DNA from 4 places in the Pseudomonas sp. BIGb0558 genome. Region 3 is predicted to be linked to each of the others. Evidence: predicted binding sites of a transcription regulator. Region 3 holds the regulator's gene; each other region holds the start of a gene.
What was found. Region 3 encodes FliA, which starts transcription of late flagellar genes. Its sites were predicted from a motif close to CTAAAGTTTNNNNNNNNNNNGCCGNTAA; they were not measured.

Region 1: the regulator FliA is predicted to act here: its motif matches at 1,300-1,327, upstream of M2400_RS02110 (methyl-accepting chemotaxis protein).
Region 2: the regulator FliA is predicted to act here: its motif matches at 1,424-1,451, upstream of M2400_RS06045 (methyl-accepting chemotaxis protein).
Region 4: the regulator FliA is predicted to act here: its motif matches at 1,603-1,630, upstream of M2400_RS33415 (methyl-accepting chemotaxis protein).

The regions. Positions count from the first base shown of each region.
Region 1 covers NZ_JANUEW010000001.1:450,263-453,455, forward strand. The annotation lists gene M2400_RS02110 (methyl-accepting chemotaxis protein) at 1-1,199, opposite strand, end outside; gene M2400_RS02115 (LysR substrate-binding domain-containing protein) at 1,378-2,298, opposite strand; gene M2400_RS02120 (NorM family multidrug efflux MATE transporter) at 2,451-3,193, shown strand, end outside.
Region 2 covers NZ_JANUEW010000002.1:611,737-614,929, reverse strand. The annotation lists gene M2400_RS06055 (FecR domain-containing protein) at 1-789, opposite strand, end outside; gene M2400_RS06050 (sigma-70 family RNA polymerase sigma factor) at 786-1,286, opposite strand; gene M2400_RS06045 (methyl-accepting chemotaxis protein) at 1,566-3,193, shown strand, end outside.
Region 3 covers NZ_JANUEW010000011.1:88,382-91,574, reverse strand. The annotation lists gene M2400_RS15625 (chemotaxis protein CheA) at 1-14, opposite strand, end outside; gene M2400_RS15620 (protein phosphatase CheZ) at 26-814, opposite strand; gene M2400_RS15615 (chemotaxis response regulator CheY) at 833-1,207, opposite strand; gene fliA (RNA polymerase sigma factor FliA) at 1,378-2,118, opposite strand; gene fleN (flagellar synthesis regulator FleN) at 2,115-2,948, opposite strand; gene flhF (flagellar biosynthesis protein FlhF) at 3,055-3,193, opposite strand, start outside.
Region 4 covers NZ_JANUEW010000016.1:44,341-47,533, reverse strand. The annotation lists gene M2400_RS19440 (PIN domain-containing protein) at 1-790, opposite strand, end outside; gene M2400_RS33415 (methyl-accepting chemotaxis protein) at 1,744-3,193, shown strand, end outside.

The DNA.
Region 1 (3,193 bases), on a different contig from region 3:
CCCGACAGCGCCTGGGCGCGGCTGTTCACGTCTTCAGCGGCCTTGCGGATGTGCGACACCATGGTCGACAGCGCTTCGCCCATCTGGTTGAAACTGCGGGCCAACTGGCCGATTTCGTCATGACTGGAAACGTTCAGGCGCGCACTCAAATCACCAGCGCCCAGGGCTTCGGCCTGACGCACCAAGTCGCCCAACGGCTGCAACTTGCTGCGCAGCAGCCAGACCGCAGCGCCCACCGCCAGCAACATCGCGAGCAAGCTGCCGATCACCAGGCGAATGCCCACCGACCAGGTCACCGCGCGAATTTCGGCTTTCGGCATGCTCGCCACCACCGACCACGGGCCGCCTTCAAACGGCACCGCGACGCTGTAGAAGTCTTCGTTCTTGTCGCTCCAGAAGCGGCCTTTGCCGGGTTTGGCGGCCAGGTCGAGCATCACCGGGATCGCCTGGTCGAGCGCCTGCACACCCGCCGGCGGCACCAGCCAGTGTTTCTGTTCATCCAGCAGCGCCAGGGAGCCGGTCTGGCCGATGCGGAAGCGCTTGAGGTTGTCGAACTGGGCGTTCTGCGCATCGGTGTAGTCGAAGCCGACAAACAGCACCGCAATCACTTTGCCGCTGGCGTCACGCACCGGGCTGTATTGGGTCATGTAGGAGCGATCAAACAACACCGCGCGGCCGACGTAGCCCTGCCCGCCGAGCAAACGCTGATAGGCCGGGTGCTGGTGATCCAGCGCCGTACCGATGGCGCGGCTGCCGTCCTGTTTGGTCAGGGAGGTACTGACGCGGATAAAGTCCTCGCCACTGCGTACGAACAAGGTCGCCACGCCGCCGGACATCTGCTTGAACTCGTCGACTTCAGCGAAGTTGTTGTTCAGCACTTCCTCGCCCAGGTACAGGCCCGGGGTCTGCACGCCCGCCACCGTCACCGGTTGGTCGGGGCGCGTGCTCAAGCCAGCGCTGAAGCGCTTTTCAAACAGCCCGCTCAAACGCTGGGTACTTTCGCGCAGGGTGCTGTGGAAGGTATTGAGTTGGTCGGCCAGCAACCGGGCCTCGCTGGCCAGGTGTTCCTCGCGGGTGTCGAGGTTGGCGGAGTCCAGCGAACGCAAGGCGAACACCGTGCTGCCGCTGATGACGACCGCCAGTATCACGGCGAGGGCAAGCCCCAGTTGGGAGGCGATCCGGGCGCGAGGTTGAGACATGAAGGCTCCTGGCCGAGGCCAGGATCATCCTGATCTCATAGCGCTGCTCGGCAAAATTCTAATAGGGGAAACGTTGTAGAACGCTAGTTCCAACAACCCTACTTCGGCGGGCAAGCTCAATACTTGAGCAATTCGCAGGGGTATCACGCAAACGATTGCTCCGAGGCGCGCAAACACCTCAATCGAGGCGCTCCACCCGGGGCAATTCCATCGCCTGCACCTCGCCCTGGAGAAAGTCCGCCAAGCGTCGCAAACGCTCGCCTCCGGGCCGGGTTTTCGGCCACACCAAGTAGTAATTTTCCCCACTGGCCACGGCGGTGGGCCATGGCAGGCTCAAGCGGCCCTGGGCGACGTCTTCGGCCACCATCAGCAAGTCGCCCATGGATACGCCGTACCCTCGGGCGGCGGCGATCATGCCCAACTCCAAGGTGTCGAACACCTGCCCGCCCTTGAGCGAAACCTGGGATGACAGCCCCATGCGCTCGAGCCAGTAGCGCCAGTCGCGACGGTCGGGCGTCGGGTGCAGCAATTCGGCAGTGGCCAGCCGCGTGACATCCCAGGGGCCGTCGCTCAACAGGTTCGGCGCGCCCACCGGAATCAGCAACTCGGGGAACAGGTAGCTCGCCTCCCAGTCCGGCGGAAAATGGCCATTGCTCAGCAACACCGCGCAATCAAACGGCTCCTGGTTGAAGTCCACTTCATCGATGCTCATCCAGGCGCTGGTCAGTTGCACTTCATTGCCCGGCTGCAAGTGCCGGAAGCGACTGAGGCGCGCCAGCAACCAGCGCATGGTCAGGGTGGACGGGGCCTTCATGCGCAGGATGTCGTCTTCCGCATTCAACGTATGGCAGGCGCGCTCCAAGGCCGCAAAGCCTTCGCGCACGCCCGGCAGCAGCAGGCGCGCCGCCTCGGTGAGCTGCAAGGTGCGGCCGCTGCGCTGGAACAGGCGGCAGGCGAAATGCTCCTCCAGGGTACGAATGTGCCGGCTCACCGCACTTTGGGTGATCGACAACTCTTCCGCCGCGCGGGTGAACGAGTTGTAGCGGGACGCGGCTTCAAAGGCGCGCAAGGCGTAAAGAGGAGGAAGACGACGAGACATGGCGAAAGCTCCGACGGCGCAATATCGAAACCCTACCAGAATCATTCAGGCATGAGTTTTAATCATGCTAACCATCGGATTTATCCCTTTGTGCAAAGCGCTGTGAGCGCCGAGAATCAACCCTTCCACCCTTCCCTGACTTTTTGAGCGTGATGATCATGCAGCATCCGGCACGTACCGAACTCTGGGCCATTCTGCGGCTGTCAGGGCCGCTGATTGCCTCACAGTTGGCCCACATGCTGATGGTGCTGACCGACACCCTGATGATGGCCCGCCTGAGCCCCGAGGCCCTGGCCGGCGGCGGCCTGGGGGCGGCGAGCTATTCGTTCGTGTCGATTTTCTGCATCGGCGTGATCGCAGCCGTGGGCACCCTGGTCGCGATCCGCCAGGGCGCGGGCGACATCGAAGGCGCCACCCGGCTGACCCAGGCCGGGCTGTGGCTGGCCTGGTTGATGGCGCTGGTGGCCGGTTTGCTGCTGTGGAACCTCAAGCCGGTGCTGCTGATGTTCGGCCAGACCGAAACCAACGTCGCCTCCGCCGGCCAGTTCCTGACCATCCTGCCGTTCGCCCTGCCCGGCTACCTGACGTTCATGGCCCTGCGCGGCTTCACCAGCGCTATCGGCAAAGCCACGCCGGTGATGGTCATCAGCCTGGGCGGCACGGTGATCAACTACCTGCTCAACCATGCCCTGATCGAAGGCATGTTCGGCCTGCCGAAACTCGGGCTGGTGGGCATCGGCCTGGTCACGGCCATCGTCGCCAACTGCATGGCCCTGGCGCTGATCTGGTACATCAAATACAACCGCGCCTACGACGCCTATCCGCTGCGCAAGGGCCTGCTGCGGCCCAACCTGCATTACCTGCGGGAACTGTGGCGCCTGGGCCTGCCGATTGG
Region 2 (3,193 bases), on a different contig from region 3:
AAGGCGCATGTTACGGGTGACGATCAATCCATCTGCCCAGGCCCCGGCGTCCATATCCAGAGGCGGCGCGAGGATGGCCTCGTTCTGACGCACCAGGTAGCTTTCTCCTGCATGCACCTGAGTGAAAAGGCCGTCTGCGGTGTGCGGCGAGTGAATCGCCACGTTGCCTGAGGTGACGCTCAATCGGGTGCAGTCGCTGTCCTGGCGTACGACAAAACGCCCGTCGATGCCTTCAAACAAACCATGGCGGCTGCGAACCAGCAGCGGTGCAGTCGCAGCCGCGGCACAGGTCACCAGGATTTCCCCGCGTACCAGCGTGATCAAGCGTTGCTGCGGATTGAAGTCCAGGTCCACTGCGCTGTCGGTATTGAGCTGCAGGCGTGTGCCGTCCGGCAATTGCACGCTGCGGCGTTCGCCGGTGGTGGTGGCCAGGTCCGAGGTCCAGCGTTGCCAGCCGGTAAGGTCCCGGCTGACCCAGGCCGCCGACCCCATTAACAGCACACCCGACAACACCTTCAACGCTTGCCGGCGCCCGAGCTGCTGGGCGCTGCTCTCCAGCGCCACATGGGCCCCGGGAATTGCCGCCAGTTGGCTGCTCAATTCATGTTGCAAAGCCTGCACCCGTTGCCAGGCCAGCTCGTGTTCATGATGAGCCTCGCGCCAGTGCTCGCATTGCATCTTCAGGCGGACATTGGCGCGATTGTTACGCAAGCGCAGCATCCAGCTGATGGCCTGCTTGACCACTTGCGGATCGATTCCTGCGCGTGCCGCGTTATCCCTCGAAGTCATGCCTCATACCGCAGTACATAACAGTGATACAGCGCCTCGGCGACATACCGTTCCACCGAGCGCAACGACACGCCCATCTGCTGCGCAATCTGCTTGTAAGTCAGGCCGTCGCACTGAGCCAGTAAAAACGCCTTACGCACCTTGGGCTTGAGCCCGTCCAGAAGTCGGGCGATGGACTCCAGCAATTCCAGAATCAACGCACGCTCCTCAGTGCTCGGTGCCACGGCTTCGGGCAAATGGGCGATGGATTCCAGATAAGCCCGTTCGATTTCTTCGCGGCGCCAGTGATCGATCACCAAGCCCCGGGCGATGGTGCGCAGGAAGGCGCGAGGGGCCTTGAGTTCGAAGCGTTCGGTTTTTTGCAGCAGGCGCACGAATGTGTCCTGGGCCAGGTCCGCAGCATCCGCGGCGTTACCCAGGCGGCTGCGCAACCAGGTGTTGAGCCAGCCGTGATGGTTGCTGTAAAGCGTCTGTACTGCGTACTCGGAAGAGGGCATTCACACGGCCTGGCAAAGCGTCACAAATGATAATTAGTCGCATTGTCGACAAGGTGGAAAAATTTTGCAACTCCTGGCGTTACATGGCTACCGCCGGTCGGCTTCTGACGTTAAAAGCGGATGCTTCTCACAAATTCCTAAGATTTATCCTGGAGTGGCCGAAAGCCTGACGAGCCATGCGTGCACCGAAATAGAGCAGTCGCAGAGTCTGCCTATACCGTTACATGGAATGTTGCATCCGGCACGCTCACCCCCTTTTGGCAAAAAGAAGTCAATGAAATGAATCTCAAGTTCAGTCATAAAATTCTGTTGGCCGCGTCAGGCGTTGTGGTTCTGGCCTTCGCGTTATTCACGTTCTACAACGACTACCTGCAGCGCAACACCATCAGGCAAAACCTGGAGTCTTCGATTCAGCAATCCGGTGAACTGACCGCCAGCAGTGTGCAGAACTGGCTCAGTGGCCGTGTGCTGGTGCTGGAAAGCCTGGCGCAAAACGTCGCCCATCAAGGCAGCGCTGCCGATCTTGCGGGGTTGGTCGACCAGTCGGCATTTACCTCCAACTTCCAGTTCACCTACGTCGGTTCAACCAACGGCGTGTTCACCCAACGGCCCGATGCCAAAATGCCTGATGGCTATGACCCGCGTCAGCGTCCCTGGTACAAGCAAGCCGTCGCAGCCGACAAGACCATGCTCACGCCGCCCTACATGGCCGCAGTCGGTGGGCTGATCGTGACCATCGCGATGCCGGTGAAAAAGAATGGCGAATTGCTCGGCGTGGTCGGTGGTGACCTGAGCCTTCAAACCCTGGTGAAGATCATCAACTCGGTGGATTTTGGCGGTATCGGCCATGCGTTTCTGGTCAGCGGTGACGGCCAGGTGATCGTCAGCCCGGATCAGGACCAGGTGATGAAAAACCTCAAGGACATCTACCCTGGCAGCAACGTGCGCATCGAGAAGGTCAATCAGGAAGTGGTGCTCAATGGGCAGGACCGGATCCTGTCCTTCACCCCGATCAGCGGATTGCCGAATGCAGACTGGTACATCGGCCTGTCGATCGACAAAGACAAGGCCTACGCACCATTGGGCAAGTTCCGCACCTCGGCATTGATCGCCATGTTCATCGCGGTCGCCGCCATTGCAGTGTTCCTGAGCCTGCTGATCCAGGTCCTGATGCGTCCCCTGACCACCATGGGCCGCGCCATGCAGGACATCGCCCAGGGCGAGGGTGATTTGACCCGCCGCCTGACGGTGGAAAGCAAAGATGAGTTCGGCGACTTGGGCAGCGCTTTCAACCAGTTCGTCGAGCGTATTCATGCGTCAATTTCCGAAGTGTCCTCGGCCACCCGCCAGGTGCACGACCTGTCCCAGCGGGTAATGGCCTCGTCCAACGCATCGATCATCGGTTCCGACGAACAAAGCGCCCGCACCAACAGCGTGGCCGCGGCGATCAACGAACTGGGGGCCGCCACCCAGGAAATCGCGCGCAACGCCGCCGATGCTTCGCAGCACGCCAGCGGTGCCAGCGAGCAGGCCGATGACGGCCGCAAAGTGGTGGAGAAAACCATCCTGGCGATGTCGGAACTGTCGCAGAAAATCAGCCTGTCCTGCACTCAGATTGAAACCCTGAACGCCAGTACCGACAACATCGGGCACATCCTGGATGTGATCAAAGGCATCTCCCAGCAAACCAACCTGCTGGCCCTCAACGCCGCGATTGAAGCCGCACGGGCGGGTGAAGCCGGACGCGGATTTGCCGTAGTGGCGGATGAAGTGCGCAACCTGGCACACCGCACCCAGGAGTCGGCGGAAGAGATCCACAAAATGATCACCTCGCTGCAGATTGGCTCGCGTGAAGCCGTGACCACGATGAACGCCAGCCAGACCTCCAGCGAAGAAAGCGTCGAGGT
Region 3 (3,193 bases):
GCGCCGAAGCTCATGGGTGTGCTCCTTAGAAGCCTAAACTGGACAGCAAATCGTCTACGTCGTCTTGCCCGGATACAACGTCTTCACGTTTATCGGCATGAATCTGCGGACCTTCACCCTTGGCGAGGTGTTTTTGTGGATCTTTTTCAGAAAGGATCGCTTCGCGGTCATGTTCGATGCCGGCAAACCGGTCAACCTGACCCGCCATCAACACCAGTTTGAGCAGGTTGCTTTCCACTTCGGTGACCAATTGGGTCACGCGCTTGATCACCTGACCGGTGAGGTCCTGGTAATCCTGGGCCAGCAGAATGTCATTGAGGTTGCTGGAAACCGTGCGGTTTTCCTGCTCGCTGCGGGACAAAAAGCCCTCGACCCGACGCGCCAGTTCACGAAACTCTTCAGCGCCCACTTCCCGACGCATGAACCGGCCCCAATCGTTGCTCAGGGCCTTGGCTTCACTGGCCATGCCGTTGACCAGAGGCGTGGCGTTTTCCACCAGGTCCATGGTGCGGTTGGCCGCCGCCTCAGTCAGCCTGACCACATAGGACAGGCGTTCGGTGGCATCAGTGATCTGCGAGATTTCTTCGGCCTGGGGCATGTGCGGGTCAATCTGGAAATTGACGATCGCACTGTGCAACTCACGGGTGAGCTTGCCCACTTCCTGGTACAGGCCGCGGTCACGGGTCTGGTTGAGCTCATGGATTAACTGCACCGCGTCACCGAACTGGCCTTTCTCAAGGCTTTCGACGAGTTGATGAGCATGTTTTTTCAGGGTCGACTCGAAGTCGGCCTGCGATGATTCTTTATGCTCCATAGCTCCCCCGTGGCAGCATCAATGACCGATGCGTTCGAAGATTTTTTCGATCTTCTCTTTCAAGGCCAGTGCAGTGAATGGCTTGACCACGTAGCCGTTGACCCCGGCCTGGGCGGCTTCGATGATCTGTTCACGCTTGGCTTCAGCGGTCACCATCAGCACAGGCAGGCTGCGCAGTTTTTCATCAGCGCGCACGTGGCGCAGCAGATCGATACCGGTCATGCCCGGCATGTTCCAGTCCGTTACCAGAAAGTCGATGCTCCCGCTGTTGAGGATCGGAATCGCCGTAATGCCGTCATCCGCCTCGACCGTGTTAGTGAACCCAAGGTCACGCAACAGGTTTTTTATGATCCGCCGCATCGTTGAGAAGTCATCAACGATGAGGATTTTCATGTTCTTGTCCAATTCGACCTCCAAGCAGTCTTAAACGCGCCCAGCACCTGGGCGCGCCATATCAATCAACAGGCGTTACACAAAAAGGACTACCGGGGGCGCACCACGGGCCAAGCCCGTCCGGGCGCAAGGCCTGGACGGTATCGTTCGCAGTGTCCCCACACTGCCTGTCAGCGCGCTCGCCACTCTCCCAAACGCCCCCGCAAGCGGGCTGCGCACTGGCTGTGTAACTGGCTGACCCGCGATTCGCTGACTCCCAGGACCTCACCGATTTCCTTGAGGTTCAGCTCTTCGTCGTAGTACAGCGCCAACACCAGTCGCTCACGCTCCGGCAAATTGGCAATCGCGTCCGCCAGCGCAGTCTGGAAGCGTTCATCTTCCAGATCGCGCGACGGTTCGAGATGGGCACTCGCGCCGTCCTCGTGCAACCCTTCATGTTCGCCGTCCTGTAAAAGGTCGTCGAAACTGAACAGGCGGCTGCCCAAGGTATCGTTCAAAATCCCGTAGTAATCGTCGAGACTCAATTGGAGTTCGGCCGCAACTTCGTGATCTTTAGCGTCGCGACCGGTTTTTGCTTCAATTGAGCGAATTGCGTCACTCACCATCCGCGTATTGCGGTGCACGGAACGCGGCGCCCAATCACCTTTACGCACTTCATCGAGCATGGCCCCACGGATACGGATACCCGCGTATGTCTCGAAACTTGCGCCCTTGCTCGCGTCGTACTTGGTCGACACTTCGAGCAAGCCGATCATCCCGGCCTGGATCAAGTCCTCGACCTGGACGCTGGCTGGCAGGCGTGCCAGCAAGTGATAGGCAATGCGCTTGACCAGAGGCGCGTAGCGCTCGATCAACTCGACCTGACTGTCACGTGCCGACTTCTTGTAAAGGTTGTAGCCGCTGGCTGTCATAGCACCGGTCCTGCGCTCGTCTGATGCACCAAACGCTCGACGAAAAACTCCAGATGCCCCCGGGGATTGGCGGGCAACGGCCAGGTATCGACCTTCTGGGCAATAGCCTTGAACGCCAATGCGCACTTCGAACGCGGGAACGCTTCATAGACCGCACGCTGCTTTTGCACGGCCTTGCGTACGCACTCGTCGTAGGGAACTGCGCCGACGTATTGTAAGGCGACATCGAGGAAGCGATCCGTGACCTTGGTCAACTTGGCGAACAGATTGCGCCCCTCTTGCGGGCTTTGAGCCATGTTGGCCAGTACGCGGAAGCGGTTCATGCCGTAGTCACGGTTGAGCAGTTTGATCAGGGCGTAGGCGTCGGTGATCGAGGTGGGTTCATCGCACACCACCAGCAGCACTTCCTGGGCTGCGCGCACGAAGCTGACCACGGACTCGCCGATCCCGGCGGCGGTGTCGATCACCAGCACGTCGAGGTTGTCGCCGATGTCGCTGAACGCCTGAATCAGGCCGGCGTGTTGCGCCGGGCTCAGGTGCACCATGCTCTGGGTGCCGCTGGCAGCCGGCACGATACGAATCCCGCCGGGGCCCTGCAACAGCACGTCGCGCAGCTCACAGCGGCCTTCGATCACATCGGCCAGGGTATGTTTGGGCGTCAGTCCCAGCAGAACGTCGACGTTCGCCAGACCCAGGTCAGCATCCAGCAGCATGACCCGACGGCCAAGCTCTGCCAGGGCCAGGGACAAATTCACTGACACGTTAGTTTTCCCGACGCCACCTTTGCCGCCGGTCACCGCGATCACCTGTACGGGATGCATGCTGCCCATTTTATTTCTTTACCTTGTCTTGCTTAGACGCAGGCTACATAAGTTGGCCGCGGGAACTGCTGGCAGACCATCGATGTAGATACTTTGCACTGTGTTCATGTTGACCTCAGCCGACTCGTTTGTTCGGGCTGTGGTAGAGGTCAGCGAACATGTCGGCCATCGCTTCCTCACTGGGTTCTTCCTGCATTTGCACGCTGACAGCCCGGCTGACCAACTGATGACGGCGCGGCAGATGCAAATCATCC
Region 4 (3,193 bases), on a different contig from region 3:
TATCAACATAATGATGGAGAATACCTATAGCTATAAGGTTCTTGGCCTGTGCATCGTCGGGATATTCTTCTAGAAACTTTTGTGCCGTAGCCCTCCAGCCTTCAATGCGTCGAGAGGCTAGGAGGTGAATGTGCGCGATACGAACAGCCTGGTTCAATTGGAGTCGTTCGCTGAATTGGTCAAACGGATCTAAAAAAGTATCTTCATTATGATATTTAATACGAGCGGCTTGTAAAATAAATCCTGCTAAAATTTCGTTGTCGGGGTACTCAAGAATTTTTTCATACCCATATTCCAGCGCTTTGTCACAGTCATCCTGAAGGATATATGCCAATGCCTTGAATGCTACAGCCCGCTTGTCATCAGGTGCGTAAGTACAAGCTTCGAGAAGGAGGTTTGGAGCTTTAGCAATATTTCCCAACTGATACTGGCAGAGAGCAATATTTGCTTTAATACGAAACTTTAAAAGATCACTGAGATTGTCTTTCTGATCTGCTAAAAGCTTTTCAAATGACCCTAGCGCTGATTTTATAGCCCCAGAATTCATTTGTTCTCGATAGTGATCAACTTGACGATCAAATTCAGTTTGAAGATCTCCAGCCACACCTTGGGCTAAAGCTGCGTACTGAACTGCACTTGACTTGGAGAGAGCCTCAGCAATCGTGTCAATATCATTTATTGTCACAGGGCCGCTATTTGGCCCATTGATAGCAACGCTCAAATTTTTCGCTGAGACGTTTGTGGCAATAGACTTCCGTCCTAGGCGATTGATGAGATCCCTAATACCCACTACTTTTTCTCTTTGTTATGATTGATCGTAATGTTGCCAGAGTTCTTCCCGTTCAAAGCTGCGGAGCCGTTGTCTGCTCTGACATTTACATTTCGATTCCGCACGAACTTAATGCTCACTACAACTATCAAGCACAGCGCCAACGCGCCGCCCAAGATCAATTCAGGGTTCTCAGCCAAGGAAAAGCTCATTCCAGTACGCCTCCAGTCGTCATTCGAAACCTAATCGTACCCGAGAGGGTAGCTATGTGCCATTCAGTATCGTTAGGGAGTACCCATGCTGGCGCGTGAGCACTTAGCGTAGACGTTTCGGGGCACAGAATGAGGCTATTCAAGCCCATATAGGTGGCTGATAAGGTCGAAGGAAATACGTGGTCGACCTAGCGCGCTTCCACACCTGCATGCCCCATGGCGATCTTCTGAGTAGCGGGTTACAAGCCGGCCTGGGTGATTTTCACAAGCTCGTGGCCAACTGTGCCGGCGGACATCCATGATGTACGAAGCAAAAAGCGCTGACGCTAAACGACTCGGTAATTACTTGAGCACCACCAGATTCCGGTCAAATTTGCAGTGCTGATAGCCGCATCTGGAATTGAAGGTCTCCTCGAACGTCTGCTCTTGGCCGATTCTGTTGAAAAGTCGGTTTTTTCAGAATGCCGTAGGATGGATCGGTGAAAGCGCCTTTTCGGCACGCTTCTACGTGAAATCTCAGCCTGAAAGGCTATGCGGACATTCAGGATTTCAATCTCCGACGCGTACTTTCTGCTTTAGAAAACACGGCCGACTTTTTCAACAGAATCGGCCGTTAACAACCTAAAGCCCCACCCAACACCGCCGATAACCTCCTACCACCAATCAACCCCCACTCCCCTGCACCTGATTCGCTCCCCGCATGCCCGTATGGCACGTCGCATGCTTGCCTCACCCCGGCCCGCCCACATGGAGTACGAGTGAATGCCTGCCCAAGCCCGTTTCGTCGAGCACTACCGCAAAGCCGACCGCATCATGCTCGCCCTGATCTGGCTGATGGCCCTGTTCTCCCTGGGCCTGGCGTTCTGGCACGACACACTGCTGCAAGCGCTCTTCATAGGCGGCGGCACCAGCGTGGTGCTTACCCTGGCCTATCGCGTCATCGGCGGCACTCGCCTGATGCGTTGCGCACTTGGCATCGGCCTGATGGTGATGGCGGCACTGCACATCAACCAAGCCGAGGGTGTCATCGAATCGCACTTCGGTATCTTCGCGCTGCTGGCGGTGCTGACGTTCTACCGTGACTGGCTGCCTATCCTGGTGGCCGCCGTCACTATCGCTGTGCATCACGTGGTGTTCCATGCCTTGCAGCACCAGGGTTTCCCGGTGTTTGTGATGGAGCATCACGGTGGCTGGAGCATGATTTTCGTCCACGCGTTCTACGTGGTGATGGAGACGGTCGCCCTGCTCTACCTCGCGGTGCACAGCCAGACCGAAGCGGTAGAAAGCCAGGAAATGCTCGAAAAAATGCTCGCCGTCACCACCCGGTTCAGCGGTGAGGCCGCCAAGGGCAACGCGGAAAAAGTCCATGTGTCCCTTGCCACCCGTTTCGACCACTTTCTAACCCAGATCACCGGCCTGATCGACGGTGTCGCCCGCGACTCCCACGGCCTCGGGCAACTCGGCCAGGAACTGGCCCACGCCAGCGGCACCCTGGAAACAGGCGCGCGCCACCAACTGGCGGAAATCGCGCAAATGACCGGTTCCATGCAGCGCATGGAAGACGCCATGGGTCATATCGCTGTGCACGTGGAGCATGCCGTCGAGCACGCGGGTCAAGCCAGCCAGCAGATCATCCGTGGCCAGGAAAGCGTCGGCCGCGCCCAGCAGGAAATCACCCAACTCGCCACCCGCCTCCACGACACCAACGAGACGGTGCAAGGGCTGGCCGTGCAGGCCGAACAGATCGGCTCGGTGCTGGAGGTCATCAACAGCATCGCCAACCAGACCAACCTGCTGGCCCTCAACGCCGCCATCGAAGCCGCCCGCGCGGGTGAGCAAGGGCGCGGGTTTGCCGTGGTCGCCGATGAGGTGCGCAGCCTGGCGCAGCGCACGGCGGTGTCGACCCAGGAGATCAAGACAATTATTGAAGGGTTGCAACACGGCAGCCGGCGGGCGGTTGAAGCCATGCACGACAGCCGCCAAGGCGTGGAGCGCTGCGTGGAAGACAGCCAAGTGGCAGTGGAGATGCTGCGGGCGGTGGGCAATGATATTTCGCAGATTGATCAGCTGAATGGGCGGATTGTGTCGACCACTCGGGAGCAATCCACGGCGAATGTGGAAATTGTGGGGCGGCTGCAGTCAGTGCAGAGCATCGCGCAGAATACGGCGCAGGATGTGGAGACGCTGGCCCGGAGCAGCGAGCGCTTGCCAC